Regions from separate parts of the Pantoea sp. USHLN298 genome, predicted to be linked through region 1. Evidence: riboswitches for the same ligand, from Rfam matches in the RefSeq annotation. Region 1 holds a riboswitch; each other region holds the start of a gene.
What was found. A riboswitch is a leader RNA that binds a small molecule or an ion and turns the genes downstream of it on or off. The one in region 1 is predicted to bind thiamine pyrophosphate.
Positions count from the first base shown of each region.

Region 1 (4,806 bases):
TTGCCGGCGTGCTGGTGCATCCCAACTTCATTGACCTGATGGCGAAAGCGGCTCAGGGCCAGCCGGTGGAGTTTGCCTTTATCCCGGTGACCGCCGTTAAATATACCTATACGGTGATCCCGGCACTGGTGATGACCTGGATTCTGTCGCACATCGAGCGCGGCGTGGATCGCATTACCCCAGCCGTGACCAAAAACTTCCTCAAGCCAATGCTGATTGTGCTGATTGCCGCCCCAATCGCGATTGTGCTGATTGGGCCGATTGGCATCTGGATCGGTAGCGGCATCTCAGCGCTGGTCTATACCGTTCACGGTTATCTCGGCTGGCTGTCGGTCGCCATCATGGGTGCTATCTGGCCGTTGCTGGTGATGACCGGGATGCACCGGGTTTTTACCCCAACCATCATTCAGACCATTGCAGAAACCGGTAAAGAGGGCATGGTGATGCCGTCAGAAATTGGTGCCAATCTTTCGCTGGGCGGTTCGTCGCTGGCGGTGGCATTCCGGACTAAAAATCGCGAACTGCGCCAGACCGCGCTGGCCGCAGCGGCATCAGCGATCATTGCCGGCATTTCGGAACCGGCACTGTATGGCGTAGCGGTGCGGCTAAAACGTCCGCTGATCGCCTGCTTAATCAGCGGCTTTATCTGTGGTGCGGTGGCCGGGATTGGCGGACTGGCCAGTCATTCAATGGCCTCGCCTGGCCTGTTTACCAGCGTACAATTTTTCGATCCCGCCAACCCTATGTCTATGGTCTGGGTTGCCGCCGTGATGGTGCTGTCGGTGGTACTGTCCTTTGTGCTGACGCTGATTTTAGGTTTCGAGGACATCCCTGAAACCGAACCGTCGCCCGCGCCAGCAGCAACGCCTGCATCCGAGCGCACCAACGCGATTAACGCTAACTAATGGGCCATGCTGACCCGAAACCAGAGGATGTCATGTCTGAATCAAGATTCCCGCAAGGATTTTTATGGGGCGGTGCGTTAGCCGCCAACCAGGCTGAGGGTGGCTATCGTGAAGGCGGAAAGGGCTTAACCACCGTTGATATGATCCCCCACGGCCCGCATCGGATGCCGGTGAAACTCGGGCTGGAGCGGCGTTTCACCCTGCGCGAGGATGAGTTTTACCCCAGCCATGACGCCATTGATTTCTATCATCGCTATGCGGAAGACATCGCGCTGATGGCGGAAATGGGATTCAGCGTATTTCGCACCTCCATCGCCTGGAGCCGGCTCTATCCGAATGGTGATGAACTGACGCCGAATCCGGAGGGGATTGCCTTCTACCGCGCGGTGTTTGAAGAGTGCCGGAAATACAATATCGAACCGCTGGTCACCCTGTGCCACTTTGACGTACCGATGCATCTGGTGACCGAATATGGCTCGTGGCGGAATCGCAAAATGATCGACTTTTTTGCCCGCTATGCCCGCAGCTGTTTCGAGGCCTTTGACGGTCTGGTGAAATACTGGCTGACCTTTAATGAGATCAATATTTTGCTGCACAGCCCGTTCTCCGGGGCCGGACTGGTATTTGAGGCGGATGAAAATCACGACCAGGTGAAGTACCAGGCCGCCCATCATGAACTGGTGGCCAGCGCGCTGGTGACCCGAATCGCCCATGAGATTAACCCGGCGAATCAGGTGGGCTGTATGCTGGCGGGCGGCAATTTCTATCCCTGGTCAAGCAAACCGGAAGATGTCTGGGCGGCACTGGAGAAAGATCGCGAAAACCTGTTCTTCATTGATGTGCAGGCGCGCGGATACTATCCCGCCTATGCGGCGCGGCTATTCCGTGAAAAAGGAGTCAGTCTGGAGATAGCCGACGGCGATGCGGAAATCCTGAAAAACAGCGTCGATTTTGTCTCGTTCAGTTACTACGCCTCGCGTTGCGCGTCGGCGGAGATGAACGAGCTTAACAGCAGCGCCGCCAACGTAGTGAAGTCCCTGACTAATCCCCATCTGACGCGCAGCGAATGGGGCTGGGGCATCGATCCGCTTGGGTTACGCATCACCATGAATATGATGTATGACCGCTACCAGAAGCCGCTGTTCCTGGTGGAAAATGGCCTTGGCGCACGGGATACGATTAACGCTCAGGGTGAGATTGAAGATGATTACCGCATCAGCTATCTGCGTGAGCATATCCGGGCGATGGGCGACGCCATCGCCGATGGCGTGCCGGTGCTCGGCTATACCAGCTGGGGCTGCATCGATCTGGTGGCCGCATCAACCGGCGAAATGAGTAAACGCTACGGGTTTGTCTATGTGGATCGGGACGACCTTGGCCGGGGAACGCTGGCCCGCAGTCGGAAAAAATCGTTCTGGTGGTATAAAAAAGTGATCGCCAGTAACGGTGAAGATCTTGAGTGACAACGTCACTGCCTTAGCCCGCTAAACCGCAGCGGTTTAGCGGGGCCATCGGCTATTGCAGGCCGGCGGCGTGCCGTTGTATTCCGCTGACAATTATCGTATAACAAACGTCTCCGAGGGGTGTCCTGTTATGGGCTGAGATGGTGCAAACCGAACCCTTTGAACCTGATCTGGGTCATGCCAGCGAAGGGACGGGTCGGCAGAGTCTTCTGCAACATCTCCTGCATCATTGCCTGTTCTTCACCGTATGCCCGGATCTCCCTGAGTTAACACTTTTCGTTAACCAATAGTCACTGGAGATCCCATGTCACTTTCACTTTTTGAAACCGGCTTTTATGGCCGCCTGCGACAACAGGCTGGCGATCACTGGCACGCCTATGTCTCTCACGATTTTGTACAGCAGCTCGCTCAGGGCACGCTGCCAGCGGCCGCCTTTCGGCATTATCTCACCCAGGATTATCTGTTCCTGCTGCATTTTGCCCGCGCCTATGGGCTGCTGGTCAGCAAACTGCACGATCCGGTCGCGCTGCGAACCGCAACGGCCTCTCTCAATGCCATCGTCAATGAACTGCCGCTGCATCGGGCTTACTGCCAGCAATGGGGGATCAGCGAAGCCGCGCTGCTCAGTCAGACCGAAGCGGTTGAAACATTCAACTACACCCGCTACGTGCTGGATGTCGGCCACAGTGGAGATGCGCTGGAGCTGCTGACCGTGCTGATGCCGTGCGTTGCAGGCTATGCCGAAATCGGCCTGAGGCTGTTACAGGCTCCCGCCACGCTGTCCGACGGTAATCCTTATGCCGCCTGGATAGAGAATTATGGCGATGCCGATTATCTGGCGGGCGTCAGAGCCTCACTGGCACTGTTCGAAACGCTGGCCCGGCAGCGCGCCGGCGCAGCGCGTTTTGAACGGCTGGCAACCCTCTTCACCACCGCCACCCAACTGGAATCCGCCTTCTGGCAGATGGGGCTCAATCATCAATCCCCTTTGTCACCATGAGCGACTCAGGAGCATTACTGCCGCCCGGCATCTCAATCCGTGACCTTTGCGTCGATTTTGCCGCGCATCGGCTGTTTGACCGGCTCAGTCTGGAGATTCTCCCGGCAAGTTTCACTGCCCTGCTCGGTGCCAGCGGTATCGGAAAGAGTACCTTAATGCGCGTCATCGCTGGCCTGACGCCGCCGACATCCGGAGTGATTAGCGGCAGTGATGGCCTGCCGCTGGCTGGCCGGATCGCCTGGATGGGCCAGCAAGATTTGCTCTATCCGTGGCTGAGCGTTGAGCAAAATGTCTGCCTTGCCAGCCGTCTGAAGGGTGAAAAACCGGACCGCCTCTGGGCGCAACATCTGCTGAAGCGGGTGGGTCTGCATCGTCACGCAACGGCGCGGCCCGCGACGCTCTCCGGCGGGATGCGGCAACGGGCTGCGCTGGCCCGCACGCTGTATGCGCGCAAACCGATCGTCCTGATGGATGAGCCTTTTTCCGCACTTGATGCCCTGACCCGCCATCAGATTCAGACACTGGCGGCGGAGGTGCTGGCACATCATACCGTTTTGCTGATCACCCATGATGCGGCGGAAGCCTGTCGGCTGAGCCATCAGATGCTGATACTCAGCGCCTCCGGTCTGGAATCCTGTCAGCCGTTGCCGGGCCAGCCGCCGCGCGCGCCGAACGATATCGGCGTCATAGAGAGTCAGGCAGCCCTACTGCAAAAACTGTCACTGTCAGAGGTGGCCGGATGAAACAGCTTAACGGTTTAGCCAGAATGTGGCGCGGCATCACCCTGTTTAGTGGACTGATTGCGCTGTGGTGGCTGATCACCCTGACGTCGATTCCGGCGTTTCTGCTGCCTTCGCCCGTTGCGGTGGCACAGGCGTTATGGGCGAACAAAGCCTGGCTCGGCTATCACAGCCTGATTACCCTCACCGAGATCCTCTGCGGGATGATCACCGGCGTCGCGCTCGGCGCTCTGCTGGCGCTGGGCATGACGTTTTCGCCGCGTCTGCAACGCTGGATGATGCCGCTGGTCCTCACCAGCCAGGCGATTCCGGTGTTTGCGCTGGCTCCGCTGCTGGTGCTGTGGTTTGGCTTTGGCATGAGCGCCAAAGTGGCAATGGCGGTGCTGGTGATTTTCTTTCCGGTAACTTCGGCCTTTTATGATGGTCTGCGGCGCGTGCCAACCGGCTATCTGGATCTGGCGCAGACGCTGGGCGCATCACGCGCATCGCAACTGCGTCACGTCCGGCTGTTAGCTGCGTTGCCTGCCTTAGCCACCGGATTACGAATGGCGGCGGCGGTGGCGCCGATTGGCGCGATCATTGGCGAATGGGTGGGTTCGGCAGAAGGTCTGGGCTATGTGATGCTGAACGCCAATGCCCGGATGCAGAGCGATATCTGTTTTGCTGCGCTGTTTATTCTGGTGCTGATGACGCTGGCG
Region 1 covers NZ_JBBCRO010000005.1:202,126-206,931, reverse strand. The annotation lists gene ascF (PTS cellobiose/arbutin/salicin transporter subunit IIBC) at 1-905, shown strand, start outside; gene WFK59_RS14475 (6-phospho-beta-glucosidase) at 938-2,368, shown strand; TPP riboswitch at 2,475-2,577, shown strand; gene tenA (thiaminase II) at 2,673-3,368, shown strand; gene WFK59_RS14465 (ABC transporter ATP-binding protein) at 3,365-4,111, shown strand; gene WFK59_RS14460 (ABC transporter permease) at 4,108-4,806, shown strand, end outside.

Region 2 (4,806 bases), on a different contig from region 1:
TCAGGTCGTATGTTTTGCTTAACCCGGCCCCGTAATTCAACCGCATCTTTCGTATCTGGCGTCACTTACGATTTTCCTATCCTGTTGCTCCTGATTTGAAGTTGATGAATATAAAGATAATTTCTTAACGGAGTGGTCAATGAAACCTAAGTTTGTTGCTTTATTATGTCTGTTTTCATTTTGTTCGGCGGCTGATACCGTTGGGTATCGAGGTGATATCCTTTATTTTAAAGGGGATCCCGCCAATGACTCAGAGGCCACGGTTTATATTAAGGATGGCTATCTTATTGTAAAAGACGGACGCGTTGTTAAATCAGGTGACTATATATCGTTGAAAGATCAGCCTGTTGATAATACCGTCGATTACAGCGGCAAAATTATTACTGCTGGATTTGTCGATACTCACGTTCATTATCCTCAGATCACGATGATCAGTGAATATGGTGAACAGCTGATTGGCTGGCTTAATACTTATACTTTTCCAACAGAGATAAAATATAAAAACCATCACTATGCTTCACAGGAAGCAGCAGAATTTCTTGACCAGTTGATCAACAACGGGACGACCACTGCGCTGGTATTTGCGACCAGTTCACCGGTATCAGTCGATGCTTTTTTTGAGCAGGCGTTAAAACGCAATATGCGCATGATTAGCGGCAAGGTATTGATGGATCGAAACGCACCTGCAGAATTGCTGGATACGCCGCAGTCAGCCTATGAAGAGAGCAAATTGCTGATTGAGAAATGGCAGCACAAAGGACGGCTGGATTATGCGGTCACACCTCGCTTTGCGCCGACATCAACGGATCAGGAGTTGGCAGTCGCAGGAAGATTGCTTAAAGAATATCCCGATGTTTATCTGCATACCCATTTAGCTGAAAACAACCAGGAAGTCGAATGGGTAAAACAGCTATTCCCGCAAAGTCGCAGCTACCTGGATGTTTATGATAAACATGGGCTGGTAACCAAAAAATCGATTTTTGCCCACTCGATCCATCTCAACGATGATGACTTCAGGGTGCTGTCAGAGAAGAACGCTAATATTGCTTTTTGTCCTACTTCAAATCTTTTTTTGGGCAGCGGGCTCTTTAACCTGGATAAATCAAGAGAATATCATATTCCTGTGGGCCTCGGGACGGACGTAGGTGCCGGTACCAGTTTATCTGTTATTCAGACAATGGATGAGGCTTATAAAGTCACACAAATGCGGAAAGCGTTTACTGATAAGCCAGAAGAAGTGCACTCTCTCACGCCGAGGGAAAATCTCTATCTGGCTACGCTTGGCGGTGCTACGGTGCTGTCCCTCCAGGATAAAATAGGCAGTCTGACGCCTGGCAAAGAAGCCGATTTTGTGGTGCTCGACCCTCTGGCCGGTCCGATTCTGTCTGAGCGTAACAAGCAGGCGAAAAATATCGACGAAATTCTGTTTGGTATGGAGATGCTGGGTGATGATCGCATCGTTGCGCATACATATGTGATGGGAAAGAAAATGAAATAATCTGACATTTCGTGACGAGTAGAAAGACGGAGAATGCCCGAAGCGTTTTTATCTGAGAGCGGTGTTAACAGGCAGTAAGCCGACGCAATATATAAATTATAAGTCCTGCTCAAAGGCGCTCTCCGTCTGTTTCTAAACCGATTTGACAGGCTTAAAGGCAATGTTCCTGTCACAAGCCGCCCGATTTACACTAACGGCACAAGAATCAATAGTTCAGGCGGTAGTACGCTTGTCACAGAGAATCGTCAATCACCATAAATTCCCGCATCAATGGGTGGTCCAGGCTCTTTGCCTGGCTAAAGGATGATTGTCTGCGCGTGAGCAAAGATAACGGGTTTTATAGCCACACCTGGCAGAGAAATGCTTAGTGGCGACTAATTGAATTAAAGCCTGACAGTGTGATTTCACCTCAGCCCGCGGCGCGGCTGCCGATCGCTGATATCGCGATAATAGACACGATGAATCATTTCGCCGCAGCCCGAACAGCGGACGGAAATATAAGTGGAATATAGTCTCTGCCGTTTGGCGCAGTGGCACCGTTACGTTCGATATTAATTTCCTGCCATCAATGGCGGTGAAGAATAAACGATGATAATCGCATCATACATCCTGAATAGTATGAATTTCCGCTTCAACAGTCGCTCAACTCACTGAAAGTAGGTGTTTTTTTTGCGATGCTGTGCTCAGGCTAATTCTTATGGCGTGATGCAGCTTATCAATGGAAATAACATCCCCGCAGGGCGCTAATATTACCTACCTAAAAAAAGGTGTATTTATAGCCCGCAGCATTAAGCCTGTTTTTGCCGTCACAGGAATTGATCGGGATCCTACGAAGAGTTACCGGCGCGAGGATTGATCGCGCGGGGTGTCTTGCTTTCGCTGCGGCGGCTCCTTATGCTGCAGGCTGTAACATGACTCGGGGTGCCCTTCCACGTGAAGGCTGAGAAATACCCGTTGAACCTGAACTGGATAATGCCAGCGTAGGGAAGTCTGATGCCTGACCGCATTCGCCTTCTTGTTCGCCGGTTGGGAGCTATGATGAATCATCAATCTCAACACCTTTCTGCTGCGCAATTCGCGCCCATTCTGCACCGCTTCCGTCGCCAGTCACCGCTGGTGCACTGCATGACCAATGACGTGGTTCAAAACTTTACCGCCAATGTGCTGCTGGCGCTCAACGCTTCGCCAGCGATGGTGATTGATGCAGAGGAGGCCGCGCAGTTCAGCGGGTTTGCCGATGCCTTGTTAATTAATGTCGGGACGCTGACCGCTGAGCGCCAGCAGGCGATGCAGGCGGCGATCACGGCTGCCCGTCAGGCCGGCACGCCCTGGACGCTGGACCCGGTGGCCGTTGGAGCACTGACGCTGCGCACGACTTTCTGTCAGCAGCTGCTGACCGAGCAACCGGCGGTGATCCGGGGCAATGCCTCAGAGATTCTGGCGCTGGCGCAGCAGGCCAGCGGCGGACGCGGAGTAGACAGCCTGCATCAGGCGGATGTGGCGCTGGAGGCGGCCCGGCAACTGGCCCGTGACTATCAGACGCTGGTGATCGTGACCGGCGAAGTGGACTACGCTACCGACGGTCTGCGGACTTTTGCCATTCACGGCGGCAGCCCGCTGATGACGCGGGTGGTCGGCACCGGCTGCGCGTTGTCGGCGGTGGTGGCTGCCTTTAGCAGTCTGACCGGTGACCGGCTGCTCAACGTGGCGACGGCCTGTCAGGTGATGGCACGCGCCGGTGAGCAGGCAGCGGCAGGCTCGACCGGTCCCGGCAGTTTTGCCACGGCGTTTCTTGATGCGCTCTGGACGCTGGAGGTGAACCATGAAGCGCATTAATGCCCTGACTATCGCCGGTACCGATCCCAGCGGCGGAGCGGGGATTCAGGCCGATCTGAAAACCTTTTCGGCGCTGGGCGCGTACGGCACCAGCGTGATCACCGCGCTGGTGGCGCAGAATACCCGAGGCGTCCAGTCGGTCTACCGCATCGATCCTGACTTTGTCGCCGCTCAGCTCGATTCAGTGCTGGATGATGTGCGTATCGACAGCGCGAAAATCGGCATGTTATCGGAAACCGCGATAGTAGAACGGGTCGCGGCACGGCTGAAGCGCGCTGAAATTCCCTTTGTGGTACTGGATACGGTGATGGTGGCGAAAAGCGGCGATGCGCTGCTCTCGCCGGATGCAATTGCCAGCGTGCGCGAACTGTTACTGCCTCAGGTGTCGCTGATCACGCCGAATCTGCCGGAGGCGGCGGCGTTGCTGGGATGTGCCGTAGCGCAGAATGAAGCGCAGATGCGGACGCAGGGCGAGGCGTTACTGGCAGCGGGATGTCAGGCGGTATTGATGAAAGGCGGACATCTTACGGCTGACGACAGTCCGGACTGGCTGCTGACGCCTTCGGATCAGCTGCGGTTCAGCACGCCGCGCGTCAATACCCGGCATACCCACGGCACCGGTTGTACGCTGTCAGCAGCGCTGGCGGCATTGCGTCCCCGCTATGCGAACTGGGCAGATACGGTGGCTGAGGCCAAAGCCTGGTTGCAGCAGGCGCTGTTGCAGGCAGATTCACTGGAGGTCGGGCAGGGGATTGGGCCGGTACACCACTTTCATCAATGGTGGTAACAGCGTTGCGTCGTCCCTGAACAGGGCGACGCAGCGGTATCAGGGGGCTTCAAACCATGCGCTGTTGCGCTCGGCTATAGGGGTAATCGAGAAGATCATCTCCTGCAGATGGCGGCGCATCGCCGCTTCGGCAGCGTCAGGGTCGTGCTGTTTTAACGCCGCGAAAATCTCCTCATGCTGCTCAATCAGGCTTTCCGGCGGGGAAACTTCACTCAGCGTCAGAAAACGCACCCGGTCCATCGCCGCTTTGATGTTCTCGACCGTTTCCCACGCCAGCTTACAATCAATACTTTCGGCAATCAGCCGGTGAAACTCATCATCCAGGCTGAGAAACGCCTGGCTGTCATGCCGCTCAGCGGCCATACGTTGCAGTTGCAGGTTGTGCGCCAGCACCATCAGCGCCGGTTCGCCAATCTCCAGCGCGGCACGACGCACCACCGACACTTCCACCGCTTCACGGATAAAGCGACCATCCGCCACCCGTTTGGCAGAGATTTTACGCACAAAGGTGCCGCGCTGCGGCAATACCTGTACCAGCCCGGCCTCGGCCAGTTTGATGAACGCTTCCCGCACCGGCTGGCGAGAGACGTTAAAACGCGCAGAGACCTCTTTTTCCGACAGCAGCGAACCAGGCTGAATCGCACAGGTCACGATATCTTTGCGCAGAAACCGGTAAATCTGCTGA
Region 2 covers NZ_JBBCRO010000003.1:177,916-182,721, reverse strand. The annotation lists gene guaD (guanine deaminase) at 140-1,498, shown strand; TPP riboswitch at 2,406-2,502, shown strand; gene thiM (hydroxyethylthiazole kinase) at 2,537-3,334, shown strand; gene thiD (bifunctional hydroxymethylpyrimidine kinase/phosphomethylpyrimidine kinase) at 3,321-4,121, shown strand; gene WFK59_RS08815 (GntR family transcriptional regulator) at 4,161-4,806, opposite strand, start outside.
Region 2: it holds a riboswitch for thiamine pyrophosphate, as region 1 does, so the genes downstream of both, thiM (hydroxyethylthiazole kinase) here and tenA (thiaminase II) in region 1, are expected to answer to the same signal.

Region 3 (4,806 bases), on a different contig from region 1:
GCAAATAACGGTCGTTCTTCAGTTCACTCATCTTATTACTCTCTCAATTTCAGGCGTGTAGTGTAGCACTTTCACGCTCCGGCGCGGCACAGGGCGACGGTATCTTCAATCAGGCGACGCGCCACGGTGCCCGGTGGCGGCAGCAAAGGTAAGGCATCAAAACGGAACCAGGCGGCATCTAACAGCTCTTTGCCGTCATGTTGCAGATCGCCGCTGTCAAACTCCGCCATAAAGGCCGTCATCAGCGACTGCGGGAAGGGCCACGGCTGAGAGGTGACATAGCGCACGTTTTTAACGCGGATGTTGCTCTCTTCCATCACTTCCCGCGCCACCGCCTGCTCCAGCGTCTCGCCCACTTCGACGAAACCGGCCAGCACGGTATAGACCTTATTGCGGTGGCGGGCATGATTAGCCAGCAGGATCTGGTCGCCACGGCGGATCGCTACGATGATGCAGGGCGCAATCTGTGGATAATATCGCTCGCGACAATGGCTGCACAGGCAGGCAAATTCATGTTTACTGTGGTGCATTTCGTGGCCGCAGTAGCCGCACCAGCGATGCGAACGGTAGAACTCCGCCAGCTGCACGCCGCGACCTGCCAGCTGAAACAGCCCGACATCCAGATCGATCAGTTGCCGCACCGAGAACATGCTTTCTGAACGCGGCTCGCAAATCAGCCAGACATTTTCCCCCTGCCACTCGCCAATCAGTCGGGCTTTCGTGCCAGTCAGACCGAAATTTTCGGCGCTTCCGTGGGGTAAATCACCTTGTGGCAACCAAAGTTTCTGCTCGTGGCTGACAATCCACCATCCAGCGTCTACGCTTGAGATTTCGCATTGCATTTATTTCGTCATCCTTAGCGTCAACTCGCACGCTGAAGTCCTGATGTTAAGTGTGTAGATAAACAACTATAACTCACATGGAGTTAGATATGCTTAACCAGTTAGACGTCCTGGCCGAACGCGTAGGTGGCAGTAACGAACTGGTCGATTCGTGGCTGGAAGCCCGTCGCCAGCTGTTAGTGACCTATTACCATCTGGTCGGCCTGAAACCGAAAAAAGAAGCTCTGACCCGCCTCGATGAGCAGGCGCTGGATAACTTCTGTCATGGCCTGGTCGATTATCTCTCCGCCGGTCACTTTAGTATTTATGAGCGCATCATCAGCGAGATGAGCGGTGACAGCCCGATGATCGCAGCGGCCCAGGTTTACCCGCCGCTGGAAGCCAACACCGAGCGCCTGATGCAACTGTACGATGGCCATTTGCAGCAGGCGATCGATGACGATAACTGCATGACGTTCCAGCAGGCGTTGTCTGAAGTTGGTGAAGTGCTGGAAGCGCGCTTCACGCTGGAAGACAAGCTGATCCAGCTGGCATGGGACAACCATCTGGCCCCCCCGCCGGTAGCCAATGACAGCCAGATGGCTCGTCCGGCGTAACGTTAATCACCGGTAAAGGGGTTGTGATTCTGTTACAGCCCTTTTATGCTGAAAGGGTTCTGGCGGCTCAGGCCTGATGAACCTTTTTTCTGTTTAAAAGTTATCGTTTTAAGCCGGTGCCTATCGGCGCAGCGTAAAACGTCTTCTTGTCGGAGTGCCCAATTGGGCTGAGACCGTTAATTCGGGATCCGCGGAACCTGATCAGGTTAGAACCTGCGAAGGGAACAAGAGTAAATATTGCCAGTACGCCAGTGTCTTGCGCTGCCCGTGCTGTTACTCCTGCCGAACTCCGGACAAGCATCATTCCCACTCAACTGGAAGATTGCTATGTCTGACTCAAAAATGACCCGTCGTGAACAGCGTGCCCAGGCCCAGGAATTTATCGATTCACTGCAAGGCGGCAACGCGTTCCCCCGTTCTGAACGTATCTGGATCACCGGCAGCCGGGAGGATATTCGTGTGCCAATGCGCGAAATCAGGCTCAGCCCGACCCACATCGGTGGCAGCCAGGATCAGCCGCGCTATGAGCCGAATGATGCGGTGCCGGTCTATGATACCGCCGGCCCCTATGGCGATCCCGCCGCGCAGATCGATCTGCATCGCGGACTGACGAAACTGCGTGCCGGCTGGATCGAAGAACGTCATGACAGCCAGCCACTGCCGCAGCGCAGTTCAGGCTATACCCAGCAGCGTCTGGCGGATGAAAGCCTCGATCATCTGCGTTTTAACGCGCTGCCTGTGCCGCGCCGCGCCCTTACCGGCCGTTGCGTCACACAGATGCATTATGCGCGTCAGGGCATCGTTACGCCGGAAATGGAGTTTATCGCCCTGCGAGAGAATATGGGCCGTGAGCGAATCCGCGACCAGATTTTGCTGCAACAGCATCCCGGCCATAGTTTTGGCGCGCAACTGCCGGATAACATCACGCCCGAATTTGTCCGTCAGGAAGTGGCCGCGGGTCGGGCCATTATCCCCGCCAACATTAACCATCCTGAATCGGAACCGATGATTATCGGCCGTCACTTTCTGGTCAAGGTAAATGCCAACATCGGCAATTCAGCGGTCAGCTCATCGATTGAGGAGGAGGTCGAAAAGCTGGTCTGGTCAACGCGCTGGGGCGCCGATACGGTAATGGATCTCTCTACCGGCCGGAATATTCATGAAACGCGCGAGTGGATTTTGCGAAACAGCCCGGTGCCGATCGGCACAGTGCCGATTTATCAGGCGCTGGAAAAAGTGAACGGCGTGGCCGAAGCGCTTAACTGGGCGGTGTTCCGCGATACGCTGCTTGAACAGGCGGAACAAGGGGTTGATTACTTCACCATCCATGCTGGCGTGCTGCTGCGCTATGTGCCGATGACGGCAAAACGGCTGACCGGTATTGTCTCGCGCGGCGGATCGATCATGGCGAAATGGTGTCTGTCGCATCATCAGGAGAGCTTTCTCTATCAGCATTTCCGCGAAATCTGTGAAATCTGTGCCGCCTACGATGTCTCACTGTCGCTGGGAGATGGTTTACGCCCAGGCTCGATTCAGGATGCGAATGACGAAGCGCAATTTGCCGAACTGCGTACGCTGGGAGAGCTGACAAAGATCGCCTGGGAGTATGATGTGCAGGTGATGATTGAAGGCCCCGGCCACGTCCCGATGCATATGATCCGCCGAAACATGACGGAGCAGCTCGACCATTGCCATGAAGCGCCCTTCTATACGCTTGGGCCGCTCACTACTGACATTGCGCCCGGCTATGACCACATTACATCAGGTATCGGTGCCGCCATGATTGGCTGGTTTGGCTGCGCCATGCTCTGTTATGTCACCCCCAAAGAGCATCTTGGGCTGCCAAATAAAGAGGATGTGAAGCAGGGATTGATCACCTACAAGATTGCCGCTCATGCCGCCGATCTCGCCAAAGGCCATCCGGGTGCGCAGATCCGCGATAACGCGATGTCAAAAGCGCGCTTTGAATTTCGCTGGGAAGATCAGTTTAATCTGGCGCTCGATCCCCATACCGCGCGCGCCATGCATGATGAAACCCTGCCGCAGGAGTCAGGCAAGGTGGCGCATTTCTGTTCAATGTGCGGCCCAAAGTTCTGCTCAATGAAAATATCGCAGGAGGTGCGGGATTTTGCCGCACGCCAGCAAGCCAGCGCTGAGCCGATTGAGGTGGGTATGGCTCAGATGTCTGAACAATTTCGCCGCCGCGGTGGTGAGCTTTACCACCCCGCCGATGCCATGAAGGAGGAGTAACAATGACTGCATTTCCTGCTACCGCGCCGCGCCTTGGGCTTTATCCGGTAGTCGATAGCGTTGACTGGATCGAACGCCTGCTGGACGCGGGCGTCCGTACTCTGCAACTGCGCATCAAAGACCAGCCGGACGAGGCCGCCGAAGCCGCTGTCGCCCAGGCGATTGCGCTGGGCAAACGCTACGATGCGCGCCTGTTTATCAATGACTACTGGCGGCTGGCGATTAAACATCACGCCTACGGTGTGCATCTGGGCCAGGAAGATCTGGAGGTGGCAGACCTGGCGCAGATCCACCAGGCCGGACTACGGCTCGGTATTTCTACCCATGATGATGCCGAACTGGATCGTGCTCTGGCTATTCAGCCCTCTTATATCGCGCTGGGCCACATTTTCCCGACCCGGACCAAAGAGATGCCCTCGGCACCACAGGGACTGGCGGAACTGCAGCGACATCTGGCGCGGCTGTCAGACATTCCCACCGTGGCGATTGGCGGTATCTCTGTGGATCGCGCGCCAGCGGTGCTGGCGACGGGCGTCGGCAGTATTGCGGTGGTCAGCGCCATTACTCAGGCAGATGACTGGCGTGAGGCGACCCGTATTCTGCTGGCACTGGCCGAACCGGAGCCGTTTGCATGAGTATGACTGAGTAACCTGCCGCAAAAATAATCAACGTACTGTAACAACAGCGAAAAAGCAGGAAGGCCGCGCGCAGTGATTCATTCAGTTGCTGGCGCGGCATCGGCCTACGGCTTACGGTAGCGGTCGTCAGGTGATCGTTATCTGACCAGGGCCAGTTCCCTCCCTCTTTCTGGCCCTGCTTCTTCCTTATTTAGCCACCAGCAGATCGGACGCTAAGGCAATGGGGAGATCATCATGCTGGCAGGCGCGCATCGCCCGCTCAACGGCGGCTCCCACTTTTGCCAGCGCCTGTTCAGTGTGATCGTTGATCGGCAAGCCATAATTTAAGCGCAGGCAGTTACGGTATTTACCCGAGGCAGAAAACAGCGAGCCTACGGCAATCTGGATTTTAGATTCATGCAACTCGCGATTGAGCCGCACCGCATCAAAGGGTTCGGGCAACTCAATCCACATCAGAAAACCGCCCTGAGGTCGGGAAAC
Region 3 covers NZ_JBBCRO010000011.1:6,973-11,778, forward strand. The annotation lists gene hemE (uroporphyrinogen decarboxylase) at 1-31, opposite strand, end outside; gene nudC (NAD(+) diphosphatase) at 72-842, opposite strand; gene rsd (sigma D regulator) at 932-1,438, shown strand; TPP riboswitch at 1,579-1,679, shown strand; gene thiC (phosphomethylpyrimidine synthase ThiC) at 1,766-3,688, shown strand; gene thiE (thiamine phosphate synthase) at 3,691-4,323, shown strand; gene WFK59_RS21715 (aminotransferase-like domain-containing protein) at 4,513-4,806, opposite strand, start outside.
Region 3: it holds a riboswitch for thiamine pyrophosphate, as region 1 does, so the genes downstream of both, thiC (phosphomethylpyrimidine synthase ThiC) here and tenA (thiaminase II) in region 1, are expected to answer to the same signal.

Region 4 (4,806 bases), on a different contig from region 1:
AGTCCGGCAGGCCGACGGTGGCGTTAAACAGCAAAAAGAAACCGGTCGCCAGCACGATCCCGGGCATGGCCAGAATCAGCATACCGCTGGTGTCGATCAGCTGCGCCGCGACCGGATGCTGGCGCAGGCGCAACTCGCGACTGCTCCACAGCAGCATCAGCGTCAGTGTGACACAGAGCAGACCGGCACCCAGCGCAATACGCAACGAGGTCAGCGTCGCCTGCCACAGTGCTGGCTGGGCCAGCGCGCCGCGCAACCCGCCGTGCAAACCATCCACCACCACTGCCGCCAGCGGCGGCAACAGCAGCAGTAACGCCAGCACAATCAGCAGGCCATCGGTCAGCTGCGCCAGGCGCGAATCCTGCGGATCGCGCCAGCCGTGCAGCTGGCTGGTGCCGACGGGAATCGCCTTGCTGAAACGCTGGCTAAGCAGCACCAGCGTCAGACAGCAGCCGAGCTGGATCAGCGCCAGCAGGGCGGCCCGTCCGGGATCGTAGTCGTAACTGAGCGCCTGGAAGATCGCCAGTTCAATGGTGGTGGCCTGCGGCCCGCCGCCCAGCGAAAGCACGGTGGCGAAGCTGGCGAAGCAGAGCATAAAGATCAGCGCGCCGGTCGGCAGCAGCTGACGACGCAGCCACGGCCACTCCAGCAAGCGAAAGTGGTGCCAGCCGCGCAGATCAAGCTGCGCCGCCAGCTGGCGCTGTTCCGCCGGAATACTTTCCAGCGCCTGCAGCATCAGGCGCGTCGCCAGCGGCAGGTTAAAAAAGACGTGTGCCAGCAAAATGCCCTGCAACCCATAGGGCGAGAAGCGATAATCGATGCCGATCAGCTGACAAATCTGCGCCAGCCAGCCGACGCGACCATAGACCGTCAGCAAGCCGAACACCGCCACCAGCACCGGCAGCACCAGCGTCATGGCGCACAGGCGCAGCAATAACTGGCGGCCGGGAAAGCGGCGTCGATAAAGGGCGCGGGCCAGCGGCAGGGCGGGCAGCAGCGACAGCAGGGCAGAGAGCAGCGCCTGACCAAAGGAGAAGGCGATAACGTGATGCAGATACGCGTCCTGCAGCACGCTGCGCCAGTCGGTGACCGGCGCGGCATTCCACAGTGAGCCAAAGGCGAACAGCGCCACGCTGATTAACAGCAGCGTGGCGAGCGAACCAGGAATCAGCCAGCGCGGCATCAGCGGCTGACGGCGCGTTGCCACTGGCTAATCCAGCCTGAACGCTGGCTGGCAACCTCTTCCGGCGAGTATTGCAGCGCGGTGGTGGGCACCTTCAGTGTCGAAAATCCGGCCGGCAGGGTGGTGTTGATCACCGGATACATCCAGTTGCCGGTCGGGATGGTGTTCTGGAACGCAGGCGACACCATAAATTGCATGAACTGCTGCGCCAGTTTCGGCTGTTTGCTGCTGGCTAACTGTGCGGCGACCTCAACCTGCAGATAGTGACCTTCGGCAAACGGCGCGGCGGCGTAGTTCTCTTTTTTCTCTTCGATGAGGTGGTAAGCCGGCGAGGTGGTATAGCTCAGCACCAGATCGCCTTCCCCTTTCAGGAACAGGCCGTAGGCTTCACTCCAGCCCTTGGTGACGGTCACGGTTTTCTGCGCCAGCTTTTGCCACGCCTGCGGTGCCTGATCGCCATAGACTTTTTGCATCCACAGCAGCAGACCTAACCCCGGTGTACTGGTGCGCGGATCTTCGTAGATCACCCGCCATTTTTCCGGGCTCTCTACCAGCTCTTTCAGGCTTTTCGGCGGATTTTTCAGGCGGGTTTTGTCATAGACGAAGGCGAAATAGCCGTAGTCAAACGGGATAAAGGTGCTGTCGTGCCAGCCGCCCGGTAGCGTTAGTTGCGCGGTATCGACCTGACTGGCGGCGAACAGGCCGGTTTTTTGCGCCGCCTGCAGCAGGTTGTTATCCAGTCCCAGTACCACATCGGCTTTGCTGTTTTTGCCTTCCATCCGCACGCGATTCAGCAGCGATACGCCATCTTCCAGCGTGACAAATTTCAGTTCGCAGTCGCACTGCGCTTCAAAGGCTTTTTTAATCGCCGGGCCTGGGCCCCAGTCAGCGGAGAAGGAGTCGTAGGTGTAGACCGTGAGCACCGGTTTAGCCGCCAGGACCGGCGTGGAGAGTAACAGCAGCAGTGGCAGAACTTTGTTTAACACTTTGCGCTCCTTCGGGAGAATAGGGGATGAGTCGCAAAGGATCTGAGCAGCAGGTCTCTCAAATCCCTACGTCGGTATTAACCGAATCAGGTTCGACGGGTCTTTCTCAGCCGCACGCGGCACCCCGTTGAGAACGTCACATTCTAGTCATTTCAGCCGTAGCGCGAAAGCGTTACAGCGCGGGCGGCGCAAACCAGGCCGATTTAAAATCGAACCAGCCCAGCGTATTCATCCGTACGCCGCGCATACTGCGCTGACCTTCCAGCAGCAGCCAGTGATGAAACAGTGGATGCAGCCCGGCGTCTTCCACTAACCGCTTACTCCATTCCGCCAGCGGCAGCGCCTTTTCGCGCCAGCGGGCGGCATCAGCCTGCCAGTCAATCGGCAGGCAGTGATGCAGCAGCGGGATCTCATACAGCTGCGCAAACAGTGAATAATTCAGCGGCAGGGTAAAGTTCACGCTGCCGAGCCAGATGTCACTTTCCGCTTCACCCTGATACCAGCTTTCGTAGCTGATCTCGCGGGTCTCCAGCGTGACGCCGTGCTGCGCCAGCAGCGGACGCAATGCATTGGCGATCCCTTCGTGCTCGACGTGCTGGCTATACCAGGTCAGCGTCAGATGGGTCAGGCCGGGCGGCTTTTCTACCGGCGTCAGATCGCGCCGGTGATGCCAGCGCGGCAGCAGGCCATAGGCTGGAAACCAGTAGCGCTGATAACCCACGCCAGCATGATTGAGCAGGGCGATAGGGTTAAACAGATAGCTGACCCAGCGCCGTATCGCCTCGTCGCGGCCCTTCTCTGAGCGCTGATCGAACAGCAAATAGTAGCAACCCTCTTCGAGGCGGCTCTCTTCCTGCACCTCATCTGCGCCGTCGCCCTGCAGACGTACGCCCGCATAGACCAGTTCGTCGCTGATATCCGGCAAGACCCAGATAGAGACGTCATCAATCAGGGCGCGAAAGCCGAAGTAATCATCAAAGGCTTCAATCTTCAGCTGGCTTTCCTGATTGCGGATCACGCTGTACGGGCCGGTGCCAATCGGCTGGCGGGCAAAGTCGCGCAGCGTCGGCCACTCGCGCGGCAGGATCATGGCGCTGACGCTGGCCAGCAACCAGGGTAACCAGTCGTCGGGCTGGTTTAAGGTGATATCCAGCGTCCAGGGCGCGGGCGAGTCGATCTGCTGAATGTGGGAAAACAGCGGCTGCTGGCGCTGACGTTCCAGCGAATCGATCACGTCGGCCATCTCCAGCTCGCGACCATGATGAAAGCGAATCGCCGGACGCAGAAAGAAGCGCCAGTGTAGCGGGGAGGTTTGCTGCCAGTGGTGGGCGATATCAGCCTCGATTTCCCCGTTTTCCTCATTTATGCGCGTCAGGCCGTTGAAAATCTGGCGGGCAATATGGGTTTCGGAGCGGCGCAGGGCGGAGCCGGGTTGAAGATTAAGCAGCGGACGGTAGTAAAGCACCCGCAGAATGTGTTTGCCCTGGCGGAAGCTGCGGCCAAGGTGGGCGCCAATCATCTGCCTGACCTGATTTTTATCGCCGACCAGCTGCACCAGCTGATCGATGCGATCCTGCTCCAGCAGATCCTCCGCCCGCTGCTGCTGTAGCGCCAGGCCGGTGTAGCAAAAAGTGAGCTGCGAGCGCTTACCGCGTCCGGCCTCAGCCTGCCAGATCAACCAGCCGGCAGCCTGCATCCGGTTGAGTAAATTACGCATATGACGACGCGAGCAGTGCAGCAGGTCAGCCAGTTCACTGAGGGTGATCTCCTGCGTCTGACCCTGACAGCTTTGCCACAGGCGAATAAACTGCTGCTTCAGACGAGATGAGGACATAAAAGAGGAACTCCTGCTGAAAAGCGCTCTGTTTTTCTTGCCCTATTTTAAGAGCAAACTTTCCCTTATGGGAAGAGCGGGAGGCATTCAGCAATGAATGGCGTTCGACCCTCATGCCGCTGTTCAGCGGGATGCTTTTCTGAGTAGGGTGCATTTACACCGCCAGCAGATGATCTCTGCTGGCTTTTTTCATGCTGCACGGTATCGTCTACCCTTCTTCTCTTCCCCTGTTCATCCTGTAAGGGATTTCGGTATGAAATCGCTGTTAACGCGGCAGCGCCGCATCAATCCGGTCTACCTCGCTTTTATGGTCGCCTCGTTCATGCTGGGCGTGGCCGGTGCGCTGCAGGCACCGACGCTCAGCCTGTTTTTAACCCGCGAGGTGCAGGCTCGCCCATTCTGGGTCGGGCTGTTTTTCACCATCAACGCGGTGGCCGGTATCGTGGTGAGTATGCTGGTGGCGAAGCGATCGGACAGCGTCGGCGATCGCCGTAACATCATTCTGTTTTGCTGCCTGATGGCGCTGGTCAATGCGCTGCTGTTTGCTTTTACCCGCCATTATCTGACGCTGATTACCCTTGGGGTGCTACTGTCGGCGCTGGCCAGCGTGTCGATGCCGCAACTGTTCGCGCTGGCGCGTGAATATGCCGATCAGTCGGCGCGGGAAGCGGTGATGTTCAGTTCAGTGATGCGTGCGCAGCTGTCGCTGGCGTGGGTAATCGGACCGCCGCTGTCATTCGCGCTGGCGCTAAACTACGGCTTCGTAACGCTGTTTATGGTGGCGGCAGCACTGTTTCTGATCT
Region 4 covers NZ_JBBCRO010000004.1:153,249-158,054, reverse strand. The annotation lists gene thiP (thiamine/thiamine pyrophosphate ABC transporter permease ThiP) at 1-1,207, opposite strand, end outside; gene thiB (thiamine ABC transporter substrate binding subunit) at 1,183-2,169, opposite strand; TPP riboswitch at 2,215-2,306, opposite strand; gene sgrR (HTH-type transcriptional regulator SgrR) at 2,342-4,003, opposite strand; gene WFK59_RS11750 (MFS transporter) at 4,257-4,806, shown strand, end outside.
Region 4: it holds a riboswitch for thiamine pyrophosphate, as region 1 does, so the genes downstream of both, thiB (thiamine ABC transporter substrate binding subunit) here and tenA (thiaminase II) in region 1, are expected to answer to the same signal.